3 regions of the Lentibacillus cibarius genome follow, and region 3 is predicted to be linked to each of the others. Evidence: predicted binding sites of a transcription regulator. Region 3 holds the regulator's gene; each other region holds the start of a gene.
The links. The regulator Rex, encoded in region 3, represses fermentation and respiration genes when NADH is low (regulators of the CRP and FNR family bind a similar motif). The targets are predictions, from matches to a motif close to TTGTGAAATATTTCACAA.
Positions count from the first base shown of each region.

Region 1: the regulator Rex is predicted to act here: its motif matches at 3,900-3,917, upstream of FFL34_RS17440 (hemerythrin domain-containing protein).
Region 2: the regulator Rex is predicted to act here: its motif matches at 3,981-3,998, upstream of FFL34_RS13135 (hydroxymethylglutaryl-CoA synthase).

Region 1 covers NZ_VCIA01000001.1:3,552,694-3,563,912, forward strand. The annotation lists gene FFL34_RS17425 (nitrate reductase subunit alpha) at 1-2,661, opposite strand, end outside; gene FFL34_RS17430 (hypothetical protein) at 2,648-2,932, opposite strand; gene FFL34_RS17435 (hypothetical protein) at 2,952-3,272, opposite strand; gene FFL34_RS17440 (hemerythrin domain-containing protein) at 3,304-3,720, opposite strand; gene FFL34_RS17445 (acylphosphatase) at 4,050-4,319, shown strand; gene FFL34_RS17450 (4Fe-4S dicluster domain-containing protein) at 4,402-4,641, opposite strand; gene FFL34_RS17455 (M14 family metallopeptidase) at 4,789-5,979, shown strand; gene FFL34_RS17460 (DUF6501 family protein) at 6,115-6,318, opposite strand; gene msrA (peptide-methionine (S)-S-oxide reductase MsrA) at 6,371-7,324, opposite strand; gene vrrA (VrrA/YqfQ family protein) at 7,412-7,861, opposite strand; gene FFL34_RS17475 (YozE family protein) at 8,275-8,490, opposite strand; gene tatC (twin-arginine translocase subunit TatC) at 8,509-9,267, opposite strand; gene tatA (twin-arginine translocase TatA/TatE family subunit) at 9,336-9,527, opposite strand; gene FFL34_RS17490 (twin-arginine translocase TatA/TatE family subunit) at 9,546-9,755, opposite strand; gene mobA (molybdenum cofactor guanylyltransferase) at 9,853-10,437, opposite strand; gene FFL34_RS17500 (dihydrofolate reductase) at 10,446-10,937, opposite strand; gene FFL34_RS17505 (thymidylate synthase) at 10,985-11,219, opposite strand, start outside.
Region 2 covers NZ_VCIA01000001.1:2,670,466-2,681,684, reverse strand. The annotation lists gene istA (IS21 family transposase) at 1-473, opposite strand, end outside; gene FFL34_RS13145 (arsenic resistance protein) at 941-1,903, shown strand; gene FFL34_RS13140 (hypothetical protein) at 1,994-2,194, opposite strand; gene FFL34_RS13135 (hydroxymethylglutaryl-CoA synthase) at 2,755-3,924, opposite strand; gene FFL34_RS13130 (RsiV family protein) at 4,157-4,774, shown strand; gene FFL34_RS13125 (metallophosphoesterase family protein) at 4,821-5,318, opposite strand; gene FFL34_RS13120 (hypothetical protein) at 5,361-6,767, opposite strand; gene FFL34_RS13115 (DUF4349 domain-containing protein) at 7,021-7,959, opposite strand; gene FFL34_RS13110 (alanine/glycine:cation symporter family protein) at 8,120-9,511, opposite strand; gene FFL34_RS13105 (amidohydrolase) at 9,601-11,219, opposite strand, start outside.
Region 3 covers NZ_VCIA01000001.1:2,261,485-2,272,703, reverse strand. The annotation lists gene groL (chaperonin GroEL) at 1-1,013, opposite strand, end outside; gene groES (co-chaperone GroES) at 1,066-1,350, opposite strand; gene FFL34_RS11110 (CPBP family intramembrane glutamic endopeptidase) at 1,611-2,318, shown strand; gene FFL34_RS11105 (YdiK family protein) at 2,383-2,580, shown strand; gene FFL34_RS11100 (redox-sensing transcriptional repressor Rex) at 2,628-3,266, opposite strand; gene moaC (cyclic pyranopterin monophosphate synthase MoaC) at 3,269-3,763, opposite strand; gene FFL34_RS11090 (ABC transporter ATP-binding protein) at 3,904-5,823, shown strand; gene tsaD (tRNA (adenosine(37)-N6)-threonylcarbamoyltransferase complex transferase subunit TsaD) at 6,094-7,104, opposite strand; gene rimI (ribosomal protein S18-alanine N-acetyltransferase) at 7,101-7,550, opposite strand; gene tsaB (tRNA (adenosine(37)-N6)-threonylcarbamoyltransferase complex dimerization subunit type 1 TsaB) at 7,552-8,250, opposite strand; gene tsaE (tRNA (adenosine(37)-N6)-threonylcarbamoyltransferase complex ATPase subunit type 1 TsaE) at 8,270-8,725, opposite strand; gene thiL (thiamine-phosphate kinase) at 8,730-9,704, opposite strand; tRNA gene FFL34_RS11060 (tRNA-Asp) at 10,294-10,370, opposite strand; tRNA gene FFL34_RS11055 (tRNA-Met) at 10,517-10,593, opposite strand; rRNA gene FFL34_RS11050 (23S ribosomal RNA) at 10,657-11,219, opposite strand, start outside.

The sequences.
Region 1 (11,219 bases), 1.3 Mb from region 3:
AACATTTGGATAGTCACGTTCGACCACTTTAAAGTTTGGCATCGTTTTTCCAGGAATAGCTTCGGTTTCGCCTTTACGCCAGTCTTTTACTTTCCCCATTGCTTGTGCGATTTCACCGGGTGAATCGTGACCAAGCGGTGAAGCAACCAAATCTTCCGTTGCTGGGAGATGTTTTTCGGCTAGTTCTGAAAACACTTTGCTAATTTCCCTGAATGTATTCCAGTCGCTTTTTGCTTCCCATGGCGGTGAAATAGCTGCATTGAACGGGTGAACGAACGGATGCATGTCTGTACTGCTAATATCATTCTTTTCATACCATGTCGCGGCAGGTAGAACGATATCAGAAAACAGTCCGGAACTTGTCATACGAAAATCGACACTAACAAGAAGATCCGCTTTACCCGTAGGTGCTTCCCCATCCGTATTGACGGTTTCCGGCTGCCATGAGTTTTCCGGTTCCGCCATTACCTGGTTGTCACCCCCGACTAGATGTTTAACAAAAAACTCGTGTCCTTTTCCGCTGTCTCCAAGCAAATTGGAACGCCAGTTGAAAAACACCCGCGGGAAGTTTCTTGGGTCGTCAGGATGCTCAATCGCCCAATCTATTTCGTTGTCTTTTATTTGGCTAACGATATCATCAATAATCTCTTGTTCCGTTTGCGCCCCTCGATCACGGCTTTCTTTAACCAGATCAATAGAGTTTTGTGAAAACTGCGGAAAGGAAGGTAACCATCCAAGTCTTGCAGCCAGTGCGTTCAGATCTGCTGGGTGCATGTCATTATACTTACCTCCCCAATCCGTCTTTTCAGCATCATCCGGCAGGCTTTCATAACGGAACTGGTCGGTGATGAAATAAAAATAGGATGTACCATTTTGGTGACGCGGTGGTTTCTGCCAGTCACCGGCAAAGGCAACTTGCTGCCAGCCTTCCTGTGGGCGTACTTTTTCCTGTCCGACGTAATGGGCCCAGCCGCCGCCATTGACACCTTGTGAGCCTGTCAGAAGTACCAGGTTCAAAATGGCACGATAAATCTGATCACTGTGATACCAATGGTTTGTTCCGCCACCCATAGCAATCATCGACTTCCCTTTTGTCCGTTCAGCATTGTCAGCGAACTCACGCGCCACTTTGATGACATGATTTTTATTAACACCTGTAATTGACTCCTGCCAAGCCGGAGTATATGGTTTTGGATCATCATAATTAGATGGGTAGTCACCCGGTAGACCACGGTCAATGCCAGTGTGCGCCATCATCAAATCATAAACGGTTGTTACTTTTACACGGTTCCCGTTAACATCCTGTATTTCTCTTACAGGTACACCGCGTTTAACAATGTCCCCTTCTTTTTCCGCGAAATAAGGGAAACTTACTGTGACCGTATCATCATAGCGATTAATGAAACTTAGCTCTGGGTCTATGAAACTACCATCGTTTTTATCAAGCTGGAGATTCCAATTACTTCCGCCATCCCAGCGAAAGCCCATACTGCCATTTGGAGCTTCCAGTGTATTAGCTACAGCATCCCACACAAGTGTTTTCCATTCGCCGAGTTCGTGTTCATCATTCAAATCGGATGCGCGAAGAAAACGATCACTGCGATATTCCCCATTCTGTTCATTCAAGGTTACTAGGTAAGGCAAGTCGGTAAACTTTTTAGCGTAATCGGTAAAGTAAGGTGTCTCTTTATCGACATAAAACTCTTTTAAAATAACATGTGTCATAGCCATTGCCAGGGCAGCATCCGTACCGGCGCGTGCCGGGAGCCAAATATCGGCAAATTTCTCATATTCCGCATAGTCCGGGCTGACACCGACAACTTTGGTTCCGTTATATCTCGCTTCTACCATAAAGTGGGCATCCGGTGTCCGCGTTTGCGGTAGATTGGTTCCCCAAATGATAAAGTATTTGGAATTGAACCAGTCAGCACTTTCCGGAACGTCTGTTTGTTCCCCCCATACTTGCGGAGAAGCCGGTGGTAAGTCGGCATACCAGTCATAAAAGCTTAGAATGGTACCACCGATTAACGAAAGAAAACGTGTACCAGCAGAATAACTGACCATCGACATAGCCGGTATTGGACTAAATCCTGCCACACGGTCCGGCCCATATTTTTTAATAGCATGGATAGAAGCACTGGCAATCATCTCACTCATGTCCCGCCATGTCGCACGAACAAAACCGCCTCTTCCACGCGCTTGGACATATTGGGCACGTTTCTCAGGTGTACTGACAATGTTCTGCCATGCTTCCACAGGGTCAAAACCTGCTTCACGCTCTTCTTTCCAAAGTGCAAACAAATCACTGCGCACATATGGATATTTCACGCGTATCGGGCTGTATGTGTACCATGAAAAGCTGGCCCCTCTTGGACAGCCGCGCGGTTCGTATTCCGGAAAATCATCGCCGGTACTCGGATAGTCTGTCTGCTGGGTTTCGGACGTGATGATACCGTCTTTCACATAGATTTTCCAGCTGCATGAGCCGGTGCAGTTGACGCCATGTGTTGACCGGACAACTTTATCATGTTGCCAGCGTCTCCGATATATATCTTCTGAATCACGCGGACGGGTGCTCTCTTCCGTCCAGCCATCATTAATTCGATTTCCCGCTTTAATATGTCTTAAACTTTCAAATAGTTTATTTTTATTCTTTTTCATTTGCTTCACCGTCCTGTGTCGCTTCAATTGGGTTAAATCGCTCCCCTAGAATTTTGAAACTACCACTGCCTGCCTCCATTTCTTCCAGGAAAATCTTTAAGCTTGGAACGTTTGAAGCAACAAGTATTAAGCGTTCCAATGTATTGTAATCTTTTATGTCATAAATGGTCTCGATGACTTTTGGTGGAATTTCACCAAATCGCATCTTCAAAATCGCTATTAAATCCTCTCGATCCTCAACATTATTTGCTTCATCTTCAAACATGAACATGTTTAGTCATCCTTTCCTATTACGGTTTCATCATCCGGTAATAATCGGCAATCATCACTTCTTTGCATGATTCCCCAACGCTTTCAATGAATTCCAACAGTTCCGTATCAAAGTTTTGCAAGGCCTCGTCTGTAAATGATTGGGATTTCTGATGAGCATATCCATCCCCGTAATAAAGGAACAGTTTGTACCCGGACGCTTCTTTCACAGCATAAACTTGGATATCGTATGGGTGGATATTGTAAAGTTCTTCCAATTTTGTTGTTATAAAGTTGTATAGTTCCGGAAGAATAATGCGTAGTGTCCGTTTTTTACTGGATGCAGTTTGTTCGGGATGCAAGATGTTTCACCTCCTGAGTGAATAAGTTGGATCAGTGATCCGGGAGCACTTCCATCTCTTTTTGATTATGCAGTTGATCAACGATAATCAATGAATGAAATCGTTGTACGACATCACTGTTTACGCCGTGTTCCGGCAGTAACTGTTTGACTTCAGCGACTAGAAGCCGCAGTAAATCGTGATCACGTGTCAGCGCAACAATGTCATCCTTTAACTCCGGATTATCTTCAACGAGATCTTTATATAAACCTTCTTCTTCTGCTTCGGCGTGAGCGAGGGTTCTTGTTTCCCATTGTTCAAGAAGCACATATGATAATTCCATTGCTTTTTCTTCTTGACTGTTATCGACAAGTTTTTCGAGCATTTTCGTCAGCTCTATCGCCTCATTCAATGTTGCTTCATGAATAGCAGAATGGCTGTCGATACGTTTTAAAGCTGGACCTGACAATACGATTCACTCCTATGCTTTAATAATAATGAAGAGATTACTAGATTAAGTCGGCTAGCCCTTGCCATCTAACAACTTCCACCAGCTTATCTCTGTTTTCCGGAATTTAATTCCGTGTTTTTCAGCATATCACGTTGGTTAGCGTGCAAACAAATCTGACACGACAAATCTCCACCAAAATGTGACAATCATCACAAAAACATAGCAACAGTATTGTCGATATTTTTCTATTGACAATAGGTGCAGGTTTTGATATGCAAGAAAATGACGTTTGAAAATGAACGATGCGTCTATATATTAGTAGACAAGATGAAAAGGAGACGATAAAGATGTTAGCCCAAGTTACCGTTAGTGGACGCGTTCAAGGAGTAGGATTCAGATATTCGGCTCAGCAGCAGGCTAAAAATTATCAGTTGACCGGATGGGTTCAAAACAAAGCAGACGGTACAGTTGAGCTGGAAGTTGAAGGTGATGAACAGCGGGTTCATGCATATTTGCGAGCGTTAGAAAAAGGGTTCAGCCCGTTTATTCGGGTGGAGAATATGGAAGTTAATCTAAATGAGAATGAAAAAGGTTATGATGACTTTTCTATAAAGTGAAAGTTTAGTTTTATTGCCCGATCATGAGTATAAAATAAAAACCGCTGATTCCAGCGGTTTTTGTCTAATTTGAATTTCTGCTTTAACGGTTCTCAAAAAATTGGCGGTTTAATTCTATATATTTATTTTCCTCTTCCGGCACTTCATCTTCCATATAAATAGCTTCAACCGGACATACCGCCTCACATGCTCCACAATCGATGCAAATATCAGGATCAATATAGAACATGTCTTTGCCTTCTTCTATACAATCAACAGGGCAAACTTCCACACATTCCCCTGATTTTTCATTTATGCAAGGTGATGTTATGATAAATGCCAACGTTACTCCTCCTTTAGATTGGACGAAATCAATAAACTATACAAATAATATTACAGAACTTTGTCGGCAAGTTCAAGCATTGAAACACATTCCTGGGCTTTTATACATATTATTTACTATTGGAATTATCAAAGGGAGAGGTTTTTTATGGAGGTCATCATTCGGTCTAATGACTCGTTTTGGTATTACAGTGAATTGTTTGATATCCCGCTTGTCTTGATCGAACAATCGAATCTGTCGTCCAATCCGTATCATTTAACTATAGGTGAAACAGTGCAAATACCCGGCTATATTGCAACTAGCAGGCAAATATGTAGGAATGATTCGTTTTGGAACATCGCCATGGAACAGAATTTACCAGTCGATATGCTCCAATTGGCTAATCCTTTAATTGATCCTGTTAATTTACAAGTCGGACAACATATCACCATCCCGCAACGTGTCAATCAATTACTATTAACGGATTTTAATCATTATACATTTGATCAAATGGTACGTGACATCAAGCAGCTGACTACCGTTTATCCATTTATCAAACAACAGATAATAGGCCGTTCCGTTATGGGAAAAGATTTAATCGAACTGCAGATTGGAAATGGAAGTAAACAGGTTCATTTGAATGGGTCATTTCATGCTAACGAATGGATTACAACCCCTGTCATTATGCGGTTTTTAAATGAGTATGCACGAGCATTGACGAATAGACTTCCGATAAGAGGAATGCAAGTATACCCTCTTATTTTAAACACGAATTTATCCGTAGTTCCTATGGCCAACCCCGATGGTGTGAATCTTGTTCTTAATGGCGCTTCTGCAGCTGGCCCTTACCGTGATGAGGTATTGGCCTTAAATAATCAAAATCCGGATTTCTCAAATTGGAAGGCGAATATTGCCGGGGTTGATTTGAATAACCAATATCCTGCACGATGGGACGTCGAAGCAGCCCGAAAGCCCAATTCACCTCAGCCGAGAGATTATCCGGGACCACATCCATTGTCGGAACCAGAAGCGCTTGCCATGGCAAAGTTAGCTAATACACGAAACTTTTGGCGAGTCAATGCTTTGCATACGCAAGGTGAAGTTATTTACTGGGGCTATGAGGGTCTCGAACCGCCTGCAGCACAGGAAATAGTCAGTGAATACAGTCGTGTAAGCGGATATCGCCCTGTTCGTTATATTGATAGTTATGCCGGTTTCAAAGACTGGTTCATAAAAGAATTTAGAAGACCCGGATTTACTGTCGAACTGGGTACAGGTGTCAATCCGTTGCCGTTTAGCCAGTTTGAGGAAATCTATCAGGAAACACTGGGGATCATGCTTGCAAATTTATATATGTAGTAAGTAATGAAAAACACCGTTCTCTCCTCTTCTTATAGAGAATTCCGAAGTTTTTCCTATCATTCCAGTTAATTTAAAAATAACAGGCAGAATAGTGCCTGTTATTTTTATAAGCTAATGTCATGTGCAGTCGGCTTATATCTCCTTGAAATAATCCTTGTAAAATCCACCGATTCGTCCGCTGTTATCGATAATAAAGTAAAATTCATCGGTTTCATTTTTGACATGGTATCGTTCTCCTGGTGTCAGTTTATTATTTACGACGAATTTTTTAGCATCGGTATGGATGCATTCAATCATTTTTACTGTTTCACGTTCTTTCCAGTTTAAGTGAATCATTAGTCAACGCTCCTGTTCGGTTTCTTGTTAACATAATAATATTATTGTAAACTTATCCAAAAAGGTATAAATAACGCCCGTACCCTTTATCTTTCATTTCTTCTTTCGGTATAAATTTCATTGCAGCGGAGTTCATACAATAACGTAGACCACCTTTGTCTTTCGGTCCATCGTTAAAAACATGGCCCAAGTGGGAATCAGCCTGTTTGCTCCTTACTTCGGTACGAATCATACCGTGACTGGTGTCTGTGTTTTCTTTTACAAGGTAAGGATCAACCGGTTTGGTAAAGCTTGGCCATCCGCATCCCGCATCAAATTTATCCTGGGAGGAGAATAAGACATCTCCGGAGATAAGATCTACATAAATTCCTTCTTCCTCATTATCCCAGTATTCGTTGGAGAATGGCCTTTCCGTTCCATTTTCTTGTGTAACGCTATACTGAATAGGTGTTAATTGCTCCTTCAGTTTTGCTGAATCGACCTTTTGCTGCCAATTTTCCTTAATAAAGTCTTCCCGACCGGAACCTTTCTTGTAAAGACGGTAATGGAATGCTTGCTTTTTATAGTAATCCTGGTGTTCCTCTTCTGCTTTATAGAATGGTTTAGCCGGTATAATCGGTGTAACAATCGGTTTGGAAAATTTCCCACTTGCTTCGATATTTTGCTTAGACTCCTCCGCTAGTTGCTTCTGTTTATCGTTATGGTAAAAAATGGCAGTCTGGTAGGACTCACCCCGATCATTAAACTGTCCGTCCGCATCGGTTGGATCAATCTGTTGCCAAAAGGTGCTTAGAAGTTCTTCGTAAGGCATAACTTCAGGATCGAATGTAATCTGCACTGCTTCGACATGCCCAGTTGTGTTCGAGCACACTTCCTCATAGGTCGGGTTTTCGGTGTTACCGCCCGTATAACCTGAAACGACATTCAGGATACCCGGACGCTCGTCAAATGGTTCGACCATACACCAAAAACACCCGCCTGCAAATGTTGCCAATTCGGTTGTCATAAGATACCCCCACTTTAATTTCTATAGCGTAACCCTATTTTTTCGTTTTTATCGAAAAAAATCAAGTCGTTTGCCTAAATGGAGATATTAAATAAAAAGTTTTGGTACCGATTCACCTGTTTTGTCAACATCCTCATTTGCATCTGTTTGAACGCTTTCCAAATACATATCTGCAGGCAAGCTTTCGTCTTCACCTTCAGGAAGCGATTCAGATGTATCTTGTTTTTCTGTATCTTCTTCTTCACTGTCACTTAAAGCTTTCATTAATTGAAACATCGTCGGCAGATTTTTAAGCATGGGTCCATACTGTTGTATAATTGGTGCTGCCGATTGAACGGTTTTTAGAATCTGCTGCAGACTACTCAGTTTATGTGAGAAATTGCTGATTCGCTCTGGTGATAATAAACGCTGGGTGTTCTGAGGCGTTAAAAGTTGCTGTATACCACTTGTGGGCTGGAACTGTGGCGGTTGTGCCGGGAATCTCCCTTGCTGATTTAGATAATAATTACTAGGTTGCTGCTGAATTGGCCATACCATTACTATCCTCCCCTTCCATCATGGTCACTTACATTATTGTACGTGACAAACGTGTAAAAGGTGTTAGGCCAGCCAACTATATTGGGGTTCTTCCAACAACAAGAAAGCCTTTACTTTATCAGTAAAGGCTTTAACCATTAGTCACTAGCTATTTCTGCTGCGATGATAAAACCAAAAGAACCTGTAAGAATGATACCGAAGACAATAACCGGAAACATAATATCAACCCCTTTTCCTATCCTATAGTTTCATTATACTGGATAGGTGGTCGATCTGACGACTTAATGTTTGACGATTTCATGATAATTCCCTGTTAAAATAAAATATTTCCCGGGCAACCGCATAAATCAGCACATTTTTCACAGTGTAGCATTGGTTTATGACGAAAAAACACGCATTAAGGGAAAATGTGTCTAATCAGTTTTCTGATAAGTTTCCCAAAGGTCATCAAAGACAACTAACGCATTCGAGAAAGGACTGTTCCATTCCAAATAGTTGCTAATCTCGTGGTAGTCTGTAGACTGCTTCGGAAAATCATGGTCAAAGAAAATCCAATTAGCCAGTCTACTTTTATCGTCCGGTTCCTTTTTCCCTCTATAAGTTAGTACATAATGATAAAACGAACGCATGGTACACCTCCGAGATGTCTAACTATCTTCATTCATAAACTCCTGATGTTTTTTTAACTTTTTTCGGTATACTGTTTGAGACAGCAAAATACTGATTTCATATAAAACAACTAACGGAACGGCCACAACTAGCTGCAACATAAAATCAGGCGGTGTGATCAGCGCACCAATAATAACAAGAATTAAATAGGCGTACTTTCTTGATTTCCGCATGAAAGCCGGTGTAATAATTCCTAGACGTGTAAGGAACATGGCAATAATGGGAATTTCGAAAAAAAAGGCAAATGGAATAACAATCCGGAATAAAAGTTTGAAATAACGATCATATGTAAAAATCTCAACGAACATGTCATTATTTAATGAAAGCAAAAACGGAACAATTAGTTCAACAAAAATGGTATAGCCGAATACGATGCCAATAAGAAATAGAACGAAAATAACCGGCACATACAATAGTGTCACCTTTCGCTCAGGCTTTGTCAGTCCGGGTTTTATGAAGAGCCAGATTTGCAGGCACAAAATCGGCAATGTTCCAACAATGGCAATCAATCCCGCAAGTGTAATATAGACAGATATTAAATCGGTTAGACCAGTAACACTCAATGTAAAGGGTAAATCAGCAGCAATAAAATCATAAATTTCTTCTACATAAACGAACCCCGCTGCAAAAAATAAAATAAAGAATACTGCTGTGACAATTAGTCGATTCCGTAACTCGGATAGATGCCCTACTACATTCATTTCTTTTTCATTGTCAAATTGCTGCTCATCAGCCATTTGTTCACGCTCCTAGTGGTACACATAAAAGAAGATGTAAGGTTACCCCTACACCCTTGCCGCTTCGATTATTTATTCGATGTATGATCATCATTACTGGAATCATCATCTGATACAATGCCTTTAGTAGCACTTTTAAATTCCTTTAATGAACTACCAAACGCTTTACCGATTTCCGGAAGCTTGGACGGACCGAAAACAATCAAAGCAATAATTAGAATTAAAATTAATCCTGGAATACCGATACTACCTAACCCCATCATCATCACTCCGCATTATTATTTATTTTTATTATCATTAACAATCTTCTTGACTTCATTAACCTCATCTTTAATATCACTGGTTGAATCCTGGGCTGAGTTCTTAAATTCCTTTAATGTATGACCTGCCGCTTTTCCTATCTCGGGCAATTTTTTTGGACCGAAAACCACCAATGCAATAACCAGAATGAGAATAAGTCCTGGAAATCCAATGCTACCTAATCCCATCATCATCATCCTCTTCTATATATAATTTGTTTTCAAGAGGCTAACCTTCTACTAATTCCTAAGATAAGTGTAACACGTCTAACAACCGCCGCACAACTTATAAATGCTTTGCTTTTTCATATTGGTGTGGATAGTTCATGTTAAAAAAATGTTTCAATAATAAATAATCATCGATACCTTCATAGTTTGATACATATCGCACATTTATATGTTCAAACAATGTTCGCACTTTTCGTTGATCTTTTTCTAATAGGTTTTCAACTTCAGGCAAGACTCGTTTTTGGTATATGCCTGAAAGAGGGTGCATTTTCTCATTATATACCGGGATTACCGCGTCATGATCATAGCTGTCCATGGCATCTAGAAGCAAGCGGTAGACTTTCCTGTTAATAAGTGGCGTATCGCACGCAGCAAATGCACATATATCGTTGCTGGAATGATATAAACCCGCTTCGATACCTGCCAATGGGCCTTTATGTTTGTACCTGTCACAATAGATATCTGTCCCCAAAAAAGCGTAAGGCGCTGGGTCATTCGAAATGACAGCCCTGTAATGGCAGAAGTGACTTAGTTCATCATTAATATGAGCGATGGCAGGCTTGCCATTAATTCCCAATAATGATTTATTTGTCCCCATCCGTGATGATTGCCCGCCTGCAAGAATTATTCCACTGATTTGCATAGTCAACCTCACCGAGCCCGATCATACTGGAGGAAGTAATAGGTATAAGGGTTTTTATCATTTTGTTCTCCCCTCTTCCTTGATGTTAGCTGCCAGTCTTCTTCATTAAAGGAAGGAAAATATGTATCCCCCTTAAACGTTTCATCAATTCGTGTAATGTACATACGGTCGGCATGGGGAAGAAGCTGCCGAAAGATATCCGCACCGCCGATGACGAATATTTCTGCATCTGAATGCCGGCGATTCCATTCAAGAACTGCATCGATGTCATGAACTACTTCAATTCCTTCCGGGAAGCCTGTTTGTTTACGTGTGATAACAACATTTGTACGATTTGGTAAAGGCTTACCAATTGCCTCAAACGTCTTCCGCCCCATGAAAATAGTGTTGCCCGTCGTCTTTTGTTTGAAAAATTTTAAGTCGTTCGGTAGATACCACGGCAAGTCATTTTGGTATCCAATTACCTGATTCTGATCCATGGCCACCAGTAGTGAAATCATCTGTTAAAACCTCCTTCTAAATTTGGTTTAAGTTTCTCACTCGATTTTTATACCGCTATCGGCGCTTTAATGGCTGGGTGCGGGTGATACCCCTTAAGTTCAAAATCTGACATATCAAAATCAAAGACAGAATCCTTATCCTTGTTGATTTCCAGTGATGGCAATGCCCGTATATCGCGCCCTAGCTGTGTTTTCACCTGTTCTACATGGTTCGTGTAAATGTGCGCATCTCCTAACGTATGAACGAATTCGCCAGCCTGAAAGCCGCATTCATGTGCAATT
Region 2 (11,219 bases), 410 kb from region 3:
ACAAGGCAGATAAAGTAAAGCTTTTTTTCCTCTCCTTTCGTCGTCTGTTGTTTTGTCTCACCAAAATCAACCTGTGCCTGTTGCCCCATGGGGGGATCGGGAATGGCCTCGTAGTCTCGCACATGTAATACTTTAGGAATATGATACCGCCCTCGTAATTGGCTGACATAATTGCGAACGGTACTGGCCGCAACATCCATATTTCCGTGTTTCTCTAAGAGCCAATCTTGTATCTGCGCGGCCGAAAGGTCGGGGTGCTTTTTCAACCAGGAAAAGATCTCATTTTCATAAGGATCAAGCTTTTTAGAGCGTTCCTTTGTGCCGGCAACCCAAATAGACATTTCCTCAGGCTCCCGATTCAGATAATCATAAACAGTTGTTCGTGAGATGCCAAGCTTTCTGGCGATCTGAGCAACTTTAAACCCCTGCTGGTAAAGCTGCCGTATGTCCGTGTACACTCTGAACTTGTCCACCTTTCCATACACTCCATTTCTTTGATGATATCTATTAACCTATCATATCGAAATGGCGTGCGTCTTTTTAAAATAGAGCATGTAGACTACCGCGCTCACGCTTGCTTCCTTCTCATTCGCATTAGCTTGCTCCGCAAGCAAATGCTCATTACGAAGCTACGCCCTCCAACATTTAAAAAATATTCAATTTTCAAGGTGCAAATGAATCGTTGACAGAATCAAAATGAAAACATGTAAAAGGAGATTCAGTTACCGTTGCATTGGGCAGGCCCCGGCCGGGGCCTGCCCAATGCAACGCCCCCCCAAAAGTGTTCATTTTTATTTAGCAATATCTGTCTACTTTAGTTTAGCAGTCACAGCCCGATTCTGGAATAGTCATTTTCTGCTATTGGCTGGTATTGTTTAATAAGCAAAACAGTCAATGTATGGTAAAATTATTTATGGCATTATATTATTCTTTGTAGGTGGTGATAACGACGAACTTATTTGAAAAACTATATACACTTATTATTTTCTTAGCAGTAATAATTGGTATAGGTATAGGACAAGTAGAACTAATAAAAGATAGTGCGGAAAGATTTATTGTTCCTTTATTAGTGGCGATGCTTTACATTACTTTCTTACAAATTCCTATTGAAGAAATAAAGAAAGCTTTTAAAAACATCAAGTTTACATATACTTCAGTCATTATAAACTTTGTCTGGACACCTATCCTAGCATGGTTGCTAGCAATGGTATTTTTAGGTGATAATCCAGCGTTGTATATTGGATTTATCATGCTCATGGTTACACCATGCACTGACTGGTACTTAATCTTTACAGGGATAGCAAAAGGAAATGTTGCGTTATCAACAGCAATCTTACCTTTAAACTTAATTTTACAAGTCATTTTGTTGCCTATTTATCTTCTTATTTTTGGCGGAACTACTGGAGTTATAGAACTTGGGTTTCTAGTAGAAAGTATTCTAATTGTTTTATTCATACCTTTAGTTTTAGCTGTTTTAACAAAAATGATCTTGAGAAACAAGGAGCAGCTAAGAGAGAACCTTATATCCAACCTTAGCGTGTTACCAATTATTTTTCTAAGCCTTGCAATCGTTGCCATGTTTGCTTCACAAGGGCAATTACTGCTGGATAATTTAGATTTAATGTGGCAAATTACCATACCTATTCTTTTGTTTTTCACTATAAACTTCTTTGTTGGTCAAAAGGTTGGACAGCTTATGAGGTTTCCTAACTCCAACAGAACAAGTTTAAGCTTAACTACTTTAGCAAGAAATTCTCCAATCGCTTTAGCGATTGCTATGACTGCGTTCCCAGACCAACCTTTAATCGCTTTAACGTTAGTTATAGGTCCATTATTGGAATTGCCTATTCTGGCTATCATATCTCAGCTTTTATTATTTATTTCGAATCGTAGAAGCACATAAAACAGTCGAAAGCACTCGCAATGGTGTGTGCTTTCGACTGTTCATTTTAGTAATATAAGGAGTAACCTACTCCTTTTTAATTGGCATTTGTCAGCCACCTTCTATACAAGTTGCGGTAGAACTACCAACAACTGAATTCAATTCTTGTAGTAGCGAAGGTAGACGTTTATTTTCAACCAATGTCTCTAATGATTGTTTAGTAAGTGGTATTTTATGTTTCATAAAAACATATTCCGTTTCTTTCCAAACATCAACAATTGCTGCTGGTGACATATTCGATTGTATAACCATTTCAACATCTCTCCTTTCTCCTTATTTTATCACTTTCTTATTACATAAACCTGCACCGTTAGTTTAAGTTCACCAATTCACAACCTTAGTAAATCAATGAAATGGCTCCGTTCGTTGAATATCAGTTAATCATTGCTATTGCACTAAATTGCCAGTTAGTTTTAACAAACGCTACTTTTATTTTAACATAAAATAACAATAACCTTATTGGTTTAAAAAGTTCAGTGTTGATGTACAAGGTAAAATAGCAGACCAAATAACTATGCAATTTGGTCTGCTATTTATTATGGTATTTCAAATTTTCTCCACAGAAACGGAACTACTTACGTTTCTAGTATCTTTTTTGAAAAAATTTTTTCGTACACGCTATAAAACCACTTAACCTAGCAATGATTATAATTAGACTTTTAATCATGTCAACAAAAAAATATCATACCAATTACAATTGCTATGTTAATCGGTATGATACTTTCTTATTCATTCAGTTTTTCTCCACCAAAAATGAAATCCTTAGCAAGGTTGGGCACCCATTTTTATATCCATCACGCTCGCTAGTCCTACTAACCTTTACGAACATACTGCCGCATATCATCTTTCACGCCTGCCAGACATATCTCCGCCGGGTCACCGGCCGTGTCCAGTGTGACGTCTGATCCATTGGTTGGCAGTGTTTCTTCAAAAATCGCCTCATATTCCGACACACTCACTTCAGTCCGGGATTCCAGCAATTGATTGTGTTTACCTAAAGGCAACTGCTTCCGGTAGTTGGACTGCAAGGTACCAGCAAAAAATTCACCGACCGCACCGGAGCCATAACTGAACAATCCAATTCGCGCTCCCGGCTGGAGGTCTTCCTTGTTCTCAAGCAGTGAAAGCAAACTTAAATAGAGCGATCCGGTATAAATATTGCCAACAATCCGGTTGTATTCCGCGCTGATTTGATAGTTCGTCATCAAGCGCTCCGTATCCTCATCTGCACCCTCGTCAAGTACGGCTTTGAGTGCTTTTTTGCCCATTTTCGTATACGGTAAATGGAAAGTAATTGCTTCAAAGTCGGCTAACGTGGCGTCTGTTTTTGCCTTATATTGTTCCCATACGTTCGCGAAGAAAGCAATGTATTGTTCATTGGAAAGTTTGCCATCAACTAGCGCCTTATCCGAATGAATCGGCCGCCAGAAGTCCATGACCTCATCCGTCTTGAAGGCACTATCATGATCTAATGCCAAGATGTCGGGATCGGCACTGATCAATAAAGCAACTGCTCCTGCTCCCTGCGTCGCTTCACCAGAGGTTTCCAATCCGTAGCGTGCAATATCCGACCCAAGCACAAGGACCTTACTCTCGGGATGCAGTGCAACGTGACTTTTTGCCATCTGAATGCCGGCAGTGGCACCGTAGCATGCCTGCTTCAGCTCAATCGATCGAGCATTTTCATGCAAGCCAAGCAAATGATGAACATAAATGGCCGCAGACTTGGAGTGGTCAATACCTGATTCGGTTCCAAAGATAACGAAATCAATTGCTTCCTTATCTTTTTCATCGACAATCTCCAATGCCGCATTCGCCGCCATCGTGACAGCATCTTGTGTAATCGGTGCAATCGCCATTTTTTCCTGACCAATGCCAATCGTAAATTTTTCCGGCTCCACATTTCGCCGTTCAGCAAGTTTATTCATATCCACATAAATATGGGGAGTATAAAACCCTATTTTATCAATACCTATTTGCAACGTCGTCATACCCCTTTTTCAATCAATTTCGTCTTCATGTTTACAAGCGGAATCATTAGTGATTACTTTCACAATAAAAATTATACATTCAATGATAATACAGGATGCCATGAAAAACAATGCGAAAAAAATTAAACATTCATTAGTATCTTTGCATTAAAACAACGGGCAGCACACATTTTCCTTTCCGGCATACAATGGGCACAGTACACGATAAAAAGGAGGAGACGGTATGCCTGTTTCATTACCAGTCCAAATTGAACCATTTAGCGTGAGCGGAGGGCCTAATCAACAGGTTATTTACCCCCAGGCCAGAATGGCAAATCAGTCTTTGCAAGGGTTTATCAACCAATCAATTATCCGAAAAACACAGGAGCTTATTAACAAACAAGTTAGCGATATGTCAGGGAGCATTGCAGAAATGGTCGGCGAATTCGAGATAAAGAACAACCAGCGCGGGGTATTAAGTTTAACACAATCCAACTACGCCATATATCACATGGCGGCAAACGGGATAACTTACATGAATTCTTCAACATTTGATCTGCAGAACGGGAAAGAGTGCCGGCTGCGAGATTTATTCAAGCCCGGTAGTAACTATACCAGACGCATCTCGGATATCATCAAAAGACAAATAGCCGCACGCGATATCCCGACCATTAATGAATTCACTAGAATCAGTCCGGATCAGTCGTTTTATATCGCTGACAAAACACTCGTCATTTATTTCCAGCTTTTTGAGTACACGCCGCATTCATTCGGGTTTCCGATATTTCCGATTTCCGTTTATGAGCTACAAGATATCATCAGTGAAACCGGCCCCCTCGGCCGTATGGCTACGAACAATTAAAAGAATTGAACGCCGGTCTGTCCGGTTTCTTATTCGCAGGCTGGCCTCAATTTTTGTCCCGGAAAAAAATGAGGTCAGCATGTATGTCTTCAGCAATATCGAGAATGGCAAATGAATAATGCGGAAGCGACCGTTTATCCGTTGGTGACCCAGGGTTTATAAGCAGCTGTTTCTTAACATAGCGAACTAACGGGATATGCGAATGACCAAAGATGATAACATCCATATTTTCTCCATCAAATGCTTCAATTGCCCGCTTCTCCGTCGTCTTTTTCTCCCCGTGGCCATGAACGACACCAATGTTATATCCGTTTATAGAAAAAGTTTCCTTCGCTTGTAACTGCTTTTTCACCGCTTCATCATCCACATTGCCGTAAACACCGATTACTTCTCCGTATTCGCACAATGCTTCATATACATCCATCGTCTTCCAGTCGCCTGCATGAATAATCAGATCAGCCTTCGTTAGCTCTTTGGTTAATCGGGCCGGTAGCTGTTTGCCTTTATTCGGCATATGCGTGTCCGCTGTAACGACTATCCGCATGTGAACGCCTCCTTTTTACGGCACCGAGCCGGAAAACAATCCTTAGCTCACCATCCATTGAATGTAACATTGTACCATGACATATAGAGCGATTGCATACTTATAGTTAAATTTCAGCCCGTTTTTAAATGCACTTAATCCATTAGTTCCACTCAGGATGATGACTGGCATGATCAATGGGGATAATAGAATCGATATTGCACTTCCCGATGTGACCGCAAGCACAATCAATTCCGGTGAATACGGAAGTGAGATGCTTTCCAGAATACCTGCCACCAACACCATAACCGTCAGTGGCCCGAGCCCCATAAAGCCAAGAATAATCACAATAAATGGCAGGAAATATAGCATATTGAAAAACGGAACAACTTCCTGAAACGAATAGATGCCATTAATAAGCGTCTCACCGATTCCGCTCTGGTTCATGGCAAATATAATCACACCAGCTGATGTCAGCACACTGAACTGATATGCCTTCGATGACAGACCATTTACATAGTAATCTTTCATTTCAGTGAGCATATTTTTCGGCTTACGTTTTACGAAGAAATACATACTGGCCCACACAATAATCACAAACGGAATCAGCAGCATCAGCTTAACAGCAAGCATTTCATATAATAGAAAAATAGTCCCGAATAACGTAATAAACAGGAAAGTAAATTCGATCGCCATGCGCAGCTGCACTCTTTTGTCAGACGATCGCTCAAGTACTGCCGCTATTTCTGTGTTAATTTCAGAAGTAAAGTCAATCCCATAACGTTTTTCTTCAAAATAGGAAAATAAAACAGCCATCATTAAAGCAGCTGCCGCAACAAAAAAGCCTTGCAGAATAGCCTTCCAAAGTGGTGCATTTAACGCATCAACCGCAAAGGCAAAGCTTGGTATGCTAATGATCCACATGGTTGACAACGCAAATCCACGCAGCAGCGCCGATCCTTTAAAATATTCCCACGCCTCTCCCCGCTGATGTTGCAAAATGTTACTTACAAATTGATACATCAGCGGAATGACACCAAATAATAAAAAGTACGAAAGCATATGTGTGAATAAAACCATGACAAAATAAAACTTTCGGCTGGAATCTAGTAGCTTGTGAGCAAGACCAATCAATTCCTCAATATAAGGCTCCTGGCGCAATACCCAGCCAATCATCGGAACTACCGCGAGCAAACCGATAATATCGCTCATTTGCAGCAGGCCGTTACGCATATTCCCGACATTAAATCCGCCGGTCAGCACCAAAATGACAACGCCGCCTGTGAGAAGGAAAAGCGGCAATTTGAAACGATGCAGTGTTAAATACGTCGCCGCCAGAACCAGCATGACAAGACCGATGCCGGCATGTATAGTCGATATGACATTGATTTGTAAATAGTAATTGATAAAGTGTAAGAGAGCGTACAGAAAAATAGACAGCCGCAGTCCCCTTAAAACGAATCCATCCATTCCCATACTCCTTCATAATCCAACGTTAAAAGAATGTAGACGCTAATCAGTATAACGCATAAGTTCGTGAAGGAAAACGAATCCATCTAGCTTTTGGCAAAAACGCCAAAGTTTAGCAGGAAATCGCCAAAGTTTACTGCAAAAACGCCAAAAACTAACATGAAAACGCCAGAGTTCTTTGTAAAAACGCCAAACATGGGGTCTGTAGTTGTCCTGAATCCAATTTTAAGGAGACAATTCCTGTTATAAAACCTTATTCTTCCCGCTTGTTCTTCCACCGCCTTCTGATGATCCAATATACAGCCGCACCAATAATCCCCAATATAATTAGCACTGGTAGATTGCCAATGATGAAGACAAATAGCCCTGAGAACGCCGATAGGAGAAAGTTAATGCTTTTCATGAGCTGCTGTTTCGTTTTTTCCCATGTATTTAAATCCTCTTCACTTGTAATAGTGACATTCTTTTCTTCCATCCGAATGGTGACGGTGGCGAGGTCTACCTTATTCTGTAAATAATTCATCCGACCGGTTATCTGCTCGATTTCCTCCTGTACTTTTGCCAGATCCTCTGAAATGTCGAGCAGATCTTCTGTTTTCTTGGCTTGTTCCATAAAGGAAAGCAGCCGTTTTTCCACGACTCGTTTGGACTCCAGTCGCGATTTCAAATCAACATATTCCTCTGTCACATCCTGACCGGAAATGGAGCTGTTTACGACCTTTTTGCTGCCGTCTTCCACCAGCTGGATAAATTCCCGAAAGTGTTTCTGTGGAATTCGTGCCGTAATCTGTCCACTCGCTGCCCCATCCTCAGCACCGCCTTGCATACTTGATTCAACGATATAGCCGCCCCGTTCGTTCACCTGTTTCCTGATATCAGCTGCTGCTTTTTCATAATTGTTCACTTCGATATGCAGATTGGCATGATAAATAACTTTCCGATCGGCATCGGCAGTCTTTTTAGATTTTGATGCTGCTTTGTCTTTGCTGTCGTTGCCCTTTTCCTGTTCAGTCCCGGCTTTCTTTTGTCCCCTGGAAGCATCATCAACTGTTGTAAAAGATTCATTTTTATCAACGGCTTGCTCCTCGCTCGCCCGATCAGCGCTCGAATCATTGTTCCCTGATTCATTGCTGCAGCCAGCTATCAACATGCTGACAGTAATGACAATAAACATAAAAAGTCTTTTTTTCATACTTGACCCCCGTATCTAAGAAAAAGTTTTGTTGTCAATACTGTCGGTCTCTGCTAATAAAAAGTTACATAATGAAATATCAGAGTCCCTTAAAAAAATCCTCCGTGATGCAGTTCCAATCACAGAGGGTTTTTGCTTAACTATTAGTTTTAGCACAGTATCATACACTTTTTTCTTCATTACTGTTATCAAAGTTCGAAGCTTCTTTGTAATGTCTAGTGAAATAATCTCTTGTTATTTCTCTGACTTTTCCACTTAGAGAAATAAGCGCTATCATATTCGGTACAACCATTAATGCGATAAGAACATCCAGCAATGACCAAACAAGTAGCAGACTGCCGGTTGAGCCAAATAATACGGCACCAATATAAACATAACGGAATATTAATGATGTTTTGTGACCGAACAGATACTCTGATTGTTTTTCTCCAAAATAGACAATCATAAGAATCGTTGTAATAGAAAAGAAAAACAAACATATATTGACAATAATACCGGCAAGTTCTTGACCAAATACATCCGCCATGCCCGCCATTGTCATGGAGGCAGCATTCTCCGCATCAATAACTGTCCATACATCTGTTGTCAAAATAACCAGTGCTGTGACCGTACACACCAGAATTGTATCAACAAATACTTCGAAGACACCCCAGAAACCTTGCGTTGCCGGATGCTCATTTTTCGCACCCGAATGGGCTATTGAAGCACTGCCCATACCGGCTTCATTGGAATAAACACCTCTTGCTACACCCCAACGGATAATGGCCGCAATAGCCGCTCCAGCAAATCCACCCATCGCAGAAATTGGCGTGAATGCATGTTTAAATATCATAAAAAATGCGTGCGGAACGGCATCAATATTAGCAACAATAACAATTAAGGCCGCTAACATATATACAGTAACCATAGTAGGTATACATTTTTCTGCAAATTGACCAATCGATTTGATTCCACCCAGCATCACTAATAAGATAATTCCGCTGATAACAATTCCGGTTACAATCGTCGGAATTTGAAAGGAAGATTTCATTGTAACTGCCAATGAATTAGACTGAACGGACGTACTGGCGAATACAAAAATTACTTGTATCGCCGCAAACATGACCGCAAATCCCTTCCATCCCAATCCTTTATCCATATAATACATCGCACCACCGACATAATCGCCTTTTTTATTGACAATACGATATGTAATGCCAAGGACTACCTCCGAATATTTCGTTGCCATGCCAATCAATGCGACAAGCCACATCCAAAAGACTGCCCCAGGACCTCCGAAAGCAATCGCGACTGGAACACCAATAATATTGGCTGACCCTACTGTTGATGCTAGTGCACTGGATACTGCTTGAAACGGAGTGACTGTCCCCTCTCCAGCTTCCGTCTTCCTGAATATACCTCCAACTGTTCGTTTTATAATATGCGGAAAATACCTAAATTGAAAAAAGTCCAGCCGAATTGTTAAGAAGATACCACCACCAATAATCAATAAGATAAGTGGAATAGCAGTATATTCTGAAATAACGGCAATGGTATCCATTATTGCCTCCATTCCGTTCCCCCCCATATATTTTATTTATTCAGTTAAATTACTACGATCATGTATACGCTTTCAGTATCGACGCATAAAAAGATTTCTTTTTATCCTTTATGCCCTGCAGTTTCTTCTTCATAGACTAACTCGCCGCCCATATACGTCTGTAGGACACGCACATTGTCAAGTTCTTCTGGCCCTGTTTGAAGGATGTCTCTGTCTAAAATCATAAAATCAGCATGATACCCCGGAGTCAATTGGCCAACATCCGGAATACGGGTTATTTTTCCAGCTTCCCTTGTGTACAGAACTATAGCCGTTTCCAGGTTTATTCGCTGATTTTGTCCGACATCAGTATCATCGTGCGCTTTTCGAGTCACCGCTCCTTTCAGACCGACAAACGGATCGACCGTATCATGCCACGCATTGCCTGGTGCGTCCGATGAAATTGCTACTTGCATGCCTTTTTCAAGCATCGTGCGGATTGGATAGGAGCTCTTTGTCCGTCCCGAGCCGAGATTGTTCAAATAGCTCTCAATCTCCGCATATAGAAAAATTGGCTGTGTAACAATTCCAATACCGGCTTCTGCTGCCCGGTCGAGGATATCACCTGAAGGGAATGAAGCATGTTCAATCCGGATAGATGGCGCATCGTCAAGCCAGCCATTCACATGCTCCAATGTGTCAACAATGAATGCAATTGCCTGCTCACCCATGGCATGAATCACCAGTTGCACGCCATTCTTCTTCGCGGCATCAGCGGCTGTCAGCAGTTCCGGTTCCGATGTAGTTGAAATCCCATAGTTATCATCATTACCGAGAAATGGTGTGCTGACCCACGCTGTACGGCCGGAAACACTGCCATCTGAAAAAACTTTAATGCCTCCTATATGAGTTGCTTCGCGCCGGTCCTTTCGCTCCACGCCAATATTCGGATTGTCTTTTATTTCACTCCATAAATAGTAAAGAACTGCCCGCTGCTTAAGGCCTTTACGTTGTGCCAGACTGTACATATCCGCATCATCGGTGGGAATTTTTCTTGCCATCAAGTCGGTTATGCCAGTAATACCATGTGCCAGTAAATTTTCACTTGAAGACGCTAGCAATTCTGCATCCTCTTCCATTGTGGTTTCCGGTACTACCGCATCTAGCAAGTCTTTAGCAGTTTCTCTTACAACGCCCGTTGGTTCACCATCTTCATCCCTGTCAATCTGGCCGCCGGATGGATTTGGTGTATCTTTGTCAATCCCTGCCATCTCCAGTGCCTTACTGTTAGCGACAGCAATATGGCCGCACGTTCGTGTCAACAGAACTGGAATGACTGCTTCTGCATGATCCAAATCCCATCTGGTTGGTGTTCTTCCTTCTGTGAGTTTCCCTTCATCAAAGCCCCAGCCCTGAATCCAGTCATTATTTTCTTGACGGTCTGCCTGCCACTTAATTTGTTCCTGCAGATCTTTAATCGAATGTACCTTTGGCGGTGTGCATGGAATTTGCTCGGAAACTGCCGCCAAGTGCAACGGGTGCATGTGCGCGTCAATAAATCCCGGTAGTACCCGCTTTTGACGAAGATTCACCCATCTTCCATCTGTTCGTTCTGCATCTGGATTGTCTCCAACCCACACTACTTTTCCATTGCGTACAATCATCGTATTGACGTAAGGCTGATCCGAATCAGCTGTGAATATACGTCCATTGTAAAAAATGATATCTCTCTCTTGCGTCA
Region 3 (11,219 bases):
TCCGGATCACCGGCACCTTCAACGATTGTTGTATTGTCTTTGGTAACAACAATCTTGTTAGCACGGCCAAGCTGATCGATTGTTGCGCTCTTCAAATCAAGTCCAAGGTCTTCAGTGATAACCTCAGCACCTGTCAGTGTAGCAATGTCTTCAAGCATTGCCTTACGACGGTCACCGAATCCTGGTGCTTTAACGGCAACAGCATTAAATGTACCGCGCAATTTGTTCACAACAAGTGTAGCTAGTGCTTCTCCTTCCACGTCTTCAGCAATAATTAGGATAGGCTTGCTTTGCTGAACAACTTGTTCCAGTACTGGAAGCACTTCCTGGATATTGCCAATCTTTTTATCAGTGATCAGCACGTACGGATCTTCCAGTTCAGCTTCCATTTTATCCTGGTCCGTTACCATGTATGGGGAGGCATAGCCACGATCAAACTGCATACCTTCGACTACTTCCAGTTCCGTATTGAAGCCTTTAGACTCTTCAATTGTGATAACCCCGTCATTACCAACGCGCTCCATCGCTTCAGCAATCAGGTTGCCGACTTCATCGTCGTCAGAAGAAATAGAAGCAACTTGGGAAATAGAGTCTTTGCCTTCGATTGGGTTAGAAATGCCTTTCAGTTCGTTAACAGCTACTTCAACTGCTTTTTCAATACCGCGACGGATACCTACCGGATTAGCACCGGATGCAACGTTTTTCAGTCCTTCACGGATCATCGCCTGCGCAAGAACCGTAGCTGTTGTTGTACCATCACCGGCAATATCGTTTGTTTTGGATGCAACTTCAGATACGAGCTGTGCACCCATGTTTTCAAAATGGTCTTCCAGTTCAATTTCTTTAGCAATCGTGACACCATCATTTGTAATCAATGGTGAACCGAATTTTTTATCAAGTACAACATTGCGGCCTTTTGGTCCCAATGTGACTTTAACGGCGTCTGCAAGTGTGTCCACACCGCGCAGCATCGCACGACGAGCGTCTTCACTAAATTTAAGTTCTTTTGCCATGATTAATCGCCCTCCTCAGTTTGTTATATGTTATTTGCTGACATTCCGGTGGTTAGCTGATAACTGCCAGGATGTCGCTTTCACGCATAATTAAGTATTCTTTGCCGTCGTAATTCACTTCTGTTCCGGCAAATTTGGAGTAAATGATACGGTCACCCTCGTTGACTTCAAGTGCCATTTTTTCTCCATTGTCTGCTGTACGGCCGGAACCAACCGCTACAACAGTTCCTTCTTGCGGTTTTTCCTGTGCTGAATCAGGAAGGACGATACCGCTTTTGGTTGTTTCCTCCTGTTCCACAAGCTCGATGACAACTCGATCCCCTAGTGGTTTAATCATGCCGACAACCTCCTTAATTCCTTTTCAGTTTTTTTATTAGCACTCGAATGTAGTGAGTGCTAAGTCCAATTATTATATTATAAAATTCAACTAAAAAATGCAAGCATTGTCTCTTAAAAAATTTTCAAGTACATCACGCTTGCCATTCTATTATAAGGTATTTGGAAATTATGATAAAATAGTTAATACTGTTTTTATAATAGAAGAATTGAGTTGAAGCATATACTGTAGAAATAAAAAAATAAAGGAGTCGTTTTATCTTGGCAAGACGGTATTGGTATGTGATTTTGACGTATATAATTATGCAATTTTCCGTGTTAGCATTTGCACCACTTCTGTACGTATTAACACCGTTAGGAATCACGGAAGCCTCGATTTATTGGTCCGTATTCAGTTTTATAGCCGGCCTGGTCGTTGTCTTGTGGCTCATGCGCCCGGATATGCAAATGACCCGGAACCAAGCAGATTCCGGACTATCAACGGGGGAAATTATTCTATGGGCTATTGCCGGACTTTTCATGGCATATCTTGCTAATGGCATTGCTTCGCGTATTGAAAAAGTTTTTTTAGGTGTGAAACCAGAATCGGAAAACACCCAAATGATTATGGACATTACCCGAGTGGCACCTATTTTTGTCATCGTTACAGCTATTATAGCACCAATATTAGAAGAGATTATTTTCCGGAAGATTATCTTTGGAGAACTTTACAAGCGGACGAACTTTTTTATTGCAGCGGCACTGTCGGCGTTAATCTTCGCCATTATTCATAGAGAACCTGAGCATACGCTTGTCTACGCTTCCATGGGCTTTGTATTTGCATTTCTTTATGTGAAAACGAAGCGTATTATCGTGCCTATCATTGTTCATATGAGCTTAAATTCCATATCCGTAATTTTATCGCTTGCATTGGATCTGGAAGATTTGCAAAAGCAACTGGAGACTATTGTGATGGCACTGACACCATAAAACCCGGCTATTACATGCATTCTTTTTAGCTGAGACTTATCATTTCTAAGGGGTAATAATTATTATGCGAATGACACCGAAATCGATGGCAATGATATATTTTCTTGTAGGAGCACTGTTCGTTAGCATTGCCGTACGCATTACGGACGGATCAGTCTGGAACTTTCCGACGATTATACTTGCAATTATTGCAACACTTGACATTGGTGTCGGAATCCGGATGATGATTATCCATCTCAAAATAAAAAGGAAAAAGAAGTAGTGCTAAACGGTTGCACTGCTTCTTTTTTATACTTCAGTATCGGCTTTTTATTCATCCTCAGCTAATGGATAATGCTTCAGAAAATAAACGAGTGCCTGTAGTTCAATTGCTAAATCGATATGATGAACACGAACATCGGATGGGACTGTTATTCTTGCGGGCGTAAAATTAAGAATTCCGTCTATTCCAAATTCCACCAGCCTATTTGTGATTTCTTGCGCCGCATTAGAGGGAACGGTCAAAATCGCTACTCGTACATCTCCCATTTTTTCTTCAAGATCATCGATATGATAAATCGGTACACCGTCACTGTTTGTACCCGTTTTATTCGGATCCGCGTCAAATGCCATCATGATTCTTGTATTGTTATTTTTCATAAAGTTGTAATGCAAAAAAGCCGTTCCGAGGTTTCCTACCCCAATAAGAGCGACGTTGGTCAGTTCATCCTGATCCAGTGTTTTCCGGAAAAAGCCAAGCAAATATTCCACATTATAGCCATACCCTTTTTTTCCCAATGCACCAAAGTAGGAAAAGTCCCTACGAATCGTCGCGGAATCCACTTTAACTGCATCACTCAACTCTTTTGAAGATACACGTTTCTTTCCCTGATGGTTGAGATTATTCAAAAACCGGTAATAAAGTGGTAGTCGTTTAGCAGTCGCTTGCGGTATTTTACTATTATCCACTGTCAGTCCCCCTTGTTGTCCCGATGATATTCACCTGATTTTCCGCCGGTTTTGGTAACAAGATACGTCTGACCGATAATCATTCCTTTATCAAGTGCTTTACACATATCGTAAACTGTAAGCGCTGTCGCTGACGCTGCTGTTAAAGCTTCCATTTCTACACCGGTTGAACCTTTTGTTTTAACGGATGCTGCGATTTGCAGTTCATAAACGCCATCTTTTATTTTCCAGTCAAACGTAATGTCCGTTCCCTTCAATTGCAGCGGGTGACACATCGGAATCCAGTCAGACGTCTGTTTGGCTGCCATAATTCCCGCTACCTGAGCGACAGCCAATACATCTCCTTTTTTCATTGTTCCCGCATTTATCTTTTCATATATTTCTTTTGTTAATTGGATACTTGAGACAGCAGTAGCCGTTCGTTCTGTTTCCTTCTTTTCACTAATATCGACCATTCTTGCCCTGCCCTGTTCGTTAAAATGTGTGAATTCAGACATTTGCTCAACTCCATCTAATTTGTAAGTAATCCTTTATCCATTCTAACAAAAAAACACAAAAAAGTCGTGATGAATTTCACATGATGATTACCCAGTCAATTCATGATACGATAGACACATGATGAATGAGGTGAAAAATCATGATACTAATGCAGCTTAATGATGTTTCCAAATCATTTGGGGCTGATGAAATTTTAGCGAATATAAAATTGGAGATTAAAGAAAATGACCGGATTGCTATTGTTGGGAGAAACGGTGCCGGTAAATCAACCTTACTAAAAATAATGGCGGGGGAATTTTCCCATGATAGTGGCGAGCTATTCAAACCGAAAAATCTTACCATTGGCTATTTGACGCAGCACACCAGCCTTGAATCCCATAAAACGATTTGGGATAAAATGTTGGAGGTTTTCGATCATTTGTTAAAGCAGCAAGAGGATTTAAGACAAATGGAGCGAAAAATGCAACAGACGGCTTCTCTGTCAGATACGAATTATGAACAGCTGCTCGCAGATTACGACAAAAAGCAGCAAAAGTTCGAGGAGGACGGCGGATACGAATATGAGGCAAATATTAAAGCAGTTTTGACAGGCTTGAATTTCGGTGACATTCCATATGATACACCGGTTAATGAACTGAGCGGTGGACAAAAAGCTCGGCTCGCTCTCGGGCAGCTACTGCTTAAAAGGCCTGATCTGCTAATATTAGACGAGCCGACCAACCATCTGGACATTGATACCATGACATGGCTGGAGCAATATTTAGGAAGCTATCCCGGAGCAATCGTCATTGTATCACACGATCGGTATTTCCTTGATAAAACGGCAGCTGTGGTTTATGAAATCTCCCGGAATCGATCAAAAAAATATAACGGGAACTACAGCCATTACTTAAACCAGCGTGCACTCGATTACGAACAGGAACTAAAGGAGTATGAAAAACAGCAGAACGAAATTAAAAAGATGGAAGATTTCATTCAGAAGAACATTGTCCGTGCATCGACAACAAAGCGTGCCCAAAGCCGCCGGAAACAGCTGGAAAGGATGGAACGTATAGACAAGCCTAAAGGGGACGAAAAGTCGGCCTCTTTCACTTTCCGGATCAACCGAACAAGTGGAAATGATGTATTGAAGATTGATCAGCTCAGCTTTCAATATGAGAATGATCCAGTGTTTCAAAACGTCACGATTCATGCTAACCGCGGTGAGCGCATTGCGTTAACTGGCCCGAATGGTGTCGGTAAAACAACGTTACTAAAAACGATAACCGGACAAGTTCAGCCTTCTGCAGGCACTATCAATCTCGGCACCAATGTAGAGATTGGCTATTATGATCAGGAACAGCAGCAACTAACCCTTTCCAAAACGGTGCTGGACGAACTATGGGATGAATACCCGGACACCGATGAGAAGGATATCCGTACCGTTTTAGGGAATTTTTTATTTTCGGGTGAAGATGTCCTGATACCTGTCCATTCGCTTAGCGGTGGCGAAAAGGCCCGCTTATCACTAGCGAAACTCATGATGCAAAATGCCAACTTCCTCATTCTCGATGAGCCAACCAACCATCTGGACATTGACAGTAAAGAAGTGCTTGAGGGTGCCTTAATGGACTTTCCCGGAACGATTCTATTCGTTTCCCACGATCGGTACTTCATTAACAGGCTGGCCGATAAAGTAGTAGAAATGCAACATACAGGGGCAACCATTTACTTAGGTGATTACGACTACTACATGGAGAAAAAACAAGAAGAGGCAGAGATCAAGAGGTTAACGGAGATAGAGGAATCTTCTGTGCAACAAGGAAATCGAAAGACGACATTCCATGAAAACAAGCAGCAGCAGCGGGAGAGGCGGAAGATCCAACGCCGCATTGAAGAACTGGAAGCGGTCATTGAACAGCACGAAACGGAATTGACTGCCCTTGAACAGAAAATGGCCGAACCAGACATCTATGAAGATCATGAAAAAGCACTTGAACTAACGGAAGAAACCAATCAGCTGAAACAAAAAATTGACTCGTTAATGGAAGAGTGGACCGAACTGCAAGAGGAGGATTAAAGGTAGCCCGTGTGATGCTAAATCATGCGGGTTTTTTATATTTTCCCACTATATCAACAGGTGATGAAGACCGCTCAAAAATAGCAATGCACAGGTTATCCACAAGTTAACGTATATGAGGTAACTTATTTAGCAGTGTTTTTTTTAGTTACCCACATTATCCACAGAAAAACACGGACTTATCCACACAATCCATCCACATACACACATCCCAATTAATATGCTTTCGCAAAAAATATCCACAGGCCCTTCAAGGACGCTGTGGACATTTCACTTTAACGGTAATGATGGATTAGCATTCAAATCCCAGCCAGACCGTTTGCCATGTTCAAAATTTACAAATCCAGCTGCGGCAATCATCGCAGCATTATCTGTACAAAGATTTAACGGCGGTATCAAAAGTGGAATACCTGACCCACTGAATTTAGCAGTCAGCGAATCACGGAGTCCTTTATTTGCTGCAACACCGCCAGCTACAATTACCTGTTTGGCACGATAGGCCTGTGCAGCCTTCCACGTTTTGGCCGTTAACACATCGACAACACTTGCCTGAAAACTGGCAGCGATCGCTTCTTTGTTGATATCCTCCCCGCGTTGGGTGGTGTTGTGGATCGTGTTGATAACTGATGACTTTAAGCCACTGAAGCTAAAGTCATAGCTATCCTCTCCCAGCCAGGCACGTGGAAAAGCAATGGATGCTTCACCTTTACTAGCGAGCTTGTCAATTTGCGGACCGCCTGGGTATGGCAGTTCCAACATACGGGCTACTTTATCATACGCCTCCCCTGCCGCATCATCACGTGTCTCACCAATCAGTTCATACTTGCCGTGTTCTTTCATTAGAACTAGTTCTGTATGACCGCCGGAGACGATCAATGCGAGCAGCGGAAATTCAAATTCCGAAACAAATCGATTCGCATAGATATGGCCAGCAATATGATGCACACCAATCAACGGCTTTTGTTTGGCAAACGCCAGCGCTTTAGCAGCATTAACCCCCACCAATAATGCTCCGACGAGGCCCGGGCCTTCTGTAACAGCAACTGCATCTATTTTCTCCCATGTCATGTCAGCCTGTTTGAACGCTTCCTCAAGAACGATCGTCATTTGCTCAACATGATGCCTTGACGCAATTTCAGGTACTACACCACCGAAGCGTTTATGACTATCAATTTGCGATGCAACCACATTGGAAACGATCTCCCGGCCATTTTTGACAATTGCAGCAGCTGTTTCATCGCAGCTCGTTTCTATTCCAACTATATACCTATCATTATTCATGATAAATCCACCCACATAACAATGGCATCCTCCTGGTTATCTGTATAATAATTTTTGCGGACGCCACCCGGTACGAGTCCAAACTTCCGGTACATGCGTTGGGCAGTGGTATTGGATGCACGGACTTCAAGGGAAAGGCGTTTCGCTCCCATATACATAGCTTGTTCAATCACATATAAAAATAACTTCTCGCCCAGCTTTTTCCCCCGAAAACTCGGAATAACAGAAATCGTTGTAATCTGTGCGTCATCAATAACATGCCACATCCCTGCGTACCCAATCATCTGCCCATCCAGAAACATGCCGTAATAGTGAGCATGGTGATTATCGACTATTTCCTGCAACATAATTTCCTTTGGCCATGGCGATGAAAAAGAAGCCTGCTCCACGTCCACGATGTCATCTATATCAGCACTGTTTACTTTACGAATAACCAGTTCAGCCATTTTACTTGTCTTCCTTCTGTTTTTTTAGCCATTTTGCTTCCGCTTCCGCCAACCGTAAATAATTGGGGGCCAGCATATGTGTATCATCTGGTGATTTCTGTTGTCCAGCCAATGCTAAATGGGATGGATTCGCCACGTTGCAAGTCCCGTGGGGAATAACTGCCCGGCTTCCCATCTGTTCCAAAATTCGTTCCTGATGTAATTGCATATCCGGACTTACAAACAGTACTTCTTGTTGCATATTCGCCAGCTTATGCAGCCAATCGTCCATGACTATATTCCTCTCATCCGCTACCGGTACAAGTATCCCTTCTTGCCACCGGTATAGCCCTGTATAAACAAGACCGCGCCGTGCATCAAAAAATGGACATATATACGAATCATAAAAACGTCCCTGCCAGGCAAGTACTTCCAGACTGGAAACACCCGTAACAGGAATGTCGAGCGACCATGCCATTGATTTTGCCGTTGTCAAACCAATGCGTACCCCTGTATAAGAACCAGGACCTTTTGCAACCACGATTCTATCCAAGTCGACAGGTGTCATATTCACCTCATGCATTAGATGAACGATTGCCGGCATCAACCGTTCCGAATGGTTCTTCTTTATGTTTGTCATGAACTCGCCTAAGGGCCGTCCGTCTTTCAGCACCGCCACACCCATCGCTTGATTTGATGTATCTATAGCTAATATATTCATTGCCAGTAACTCCTTGCCATCAACCGATCAACTCGGCTGCAATTGATTTGAAATGTGCATTCCCGGGGAAAAGTGTCAGCACACGTGTATGTTCATCAGCATAAGTGATGGTTATATTCAAATATGCTTCAGGGAGGTGCTCCTTAATAAAATGTGCCCACTCAACAACACAAACACCATCACCGTTAAAGTATTCATCAAAACCAATATCTTCATCACTGTCCTCTAGCCGATAGACGTCCATATGGTAAAAAGGAAGCTCCCCTTCATATTCTTTAATGATAGTAAACGTCGGGCTATTTACCGTGCGCTTAACACCCAGGCCATGAGCAATCCCTTTTGCGAACGTTGTTTTTCCTGCCCCAAGGTCACCTTCTAACGTAACGACATCACCTGGTTTCAAAAGCGATGCAAGTTTTTCAGCAAGCCGTTCAGTTTCATTATCCGTGTGTGTTGTTATTTGATAATCGTCCATATCATCACCTGCTTCGATGGGTATACCCCTTTTTCAGTAGACGTTTAGGTGTATGGCTATCATCCACTAACCATACATGATGATCCTTATTTTCCCTATTATTAGCATATCCGATTGCAGTCAGCGGTGTGCTGTTTCTCGCAGCAATGCTTTTTAGCTGTTCCCACTCACTTTCCGGAACAGCACCTAACAGTTCAAAGTCTTCCCCACCATATAATTTCCATTTATGCTGCTCTTCTTCAGAAAACTGCTCAAAGGAATCCCTGACAGGAAGTTGATTCTCATAGATGGTCAGACTGACTTGCGAAGCCTCGGCAATCTCATTTGCTTCACTGGCAAGCCCGTCACTTATATCATTTAGTGCGACCCTAGTCAATGGCTCCAGCTGTTTAGCAAAAGCTGATCTAATCTGTGGCATACGGTGTCTATCCATGTAGTATGAACTGTCTTTATAGAACTTGTTACTGTTCAAAATATGAAACCCCGCAGCAGCGTCCCCTAATGTACCTGTCACAAACAAAACATCACCAGGTTCTGCCGCGCTCCGAAGCCGCGCTTGCTTCCTATTCACAAAGCCAATGACCGTGATGGCAATGGATAGCTCATTGCCGGAAACTGTGTCACCACCAATTAAATCCATGCGATGGTCAGACGCCGCATAAGACATACCCTTGTATATATCATTCAATTCTTCATCAGAACAAGGATCCGGAATGACGATTGATACTAGGTAAAAGGCCGGTGCTGCCCCCATTGCAGCTATATCACTTATATTTGCCGCCAGTGCTCGGTAGCCAATATAAAAAGCGTCCATCAATGCCCTGGAAAAATGGACATCTTCTACTAATGTATCTGCAGCTGTAACGATATCCTGCGCTGATTGACGAAAAACTGCCGCGTCATCCCCGATACCTTTTACCAACGCTGGCTGCTTATACAACGATTGCTTTATCTGATCAATAAAAGTAAACTCATCCATGTGCAAACCACCATATCGTTTATTTTACCTATTTCGGAAACCTTGACCCTTTATCTCAGCTCGTATCGTGTACCGAAGATTTCTTGTAAGGTCATCTTTTAACATTAAAAATGTTGGTGAACGTTAACTTTATAATAGCAAACGAAGTAGAAAAAGAAAAAGCATTCCATCTTAATTTATCACGCATGTACAGGATATATAACCTTACCTGTCCTACTAATCATCAGTTTGAAGATTGGAAGAACAGACTAAGTTCGTCACGTCTTATATAGGCGCCCTCACTGGCACGTCCTGTGCGTCCGAAGGCTAAAACCGCGACGTCCAGTCGCAATGCCTGCATTGGCACGTCTTGTGCGTCAATCTGGCGTGGCTGGTTTGGGGCCTAAGCTGTCCGCAGCAATCCAAATCTATCATTTCCTAGATACAACAAAACCGTTTCTTTATGAATCGAAACGGCTGTATCGTTATGTATTTCATTTTAACGTCTCTATATAAACAGTATTTATTTATTTGCAGCCTTTATGACACTATGTTCTTCATATTAAAAAAACATGTTTCCACTCCCCGGAAATCATGTTCGCATTTAGTATGGCGGTCCGGACGGGACTCGAACCCGCGACCTCCTGCGTGACAGGCAGGCATTCTAACCAACTGAACTACCGGACCTAATAATAATGTTATACTACAGCTATTGTCAGCTAGTGAGATGCTTACTTAAAAAATAAATTAAACTATTTTTGATTGCACTCATAAAGTACTATTGATATTCAATTAACATTGATGACTACTCGGTGTAGTTAATTGAATAATTTTGGTTGCGGGGGCAAGATTTGAACTTGCGACCTTCGGGTTATGAGCCCGACGAGCTACCAGACTGCTCCACCCCGCGATATAACAAGGGGTAATTTACACCCTAAAAACTAAATAAGAGTATGATTCAACGACTGTAGTAGTAGTTAAGTCCTCGATCGATTAGTATCCGTCAGCTCCACGTGTCACCACGCTTCCACCTCGGACCTATCAACCTCATCGTCTCTGAGGGATCTTACTCACTCGAAGTGATGGGAAGTTTCATCTTGAGGGGGGCTTCATGCTTAGATGCTTTCAGCACTTATCCTTACCACACGTAGCTACCCAGCTGTGCTCCTGGCGGAACAACTGGTACACCAGCGGTGTGTCCATCCCGGTCCTCTCGTACTAAGGACAGCTCCTCTCAAACTTCCAGCGCCCACGACGGATAGGGACCGAACTGTCTCACGACGTTCTGAACCCAGCTCGCGTACCGCTTTAATGGGCGAACAGCCCAACCCTTGGGACCGACTACAGCCCCAGGATGCGATGAGCCGACATCGAGGTGCCAAACCTCCCCGTCGATGTGAACTCTTGGGGGAGATAAGCCTGTTATCCCCGGGGTAGCTTTTATCCGTTGAGCGATGGCCCTTCCATGCGGAACCACCGGATCACTAAGCCCGACTTTCGTCCCTGCTCGACTTGTAGGTCTCGCAGTCAAGCTCC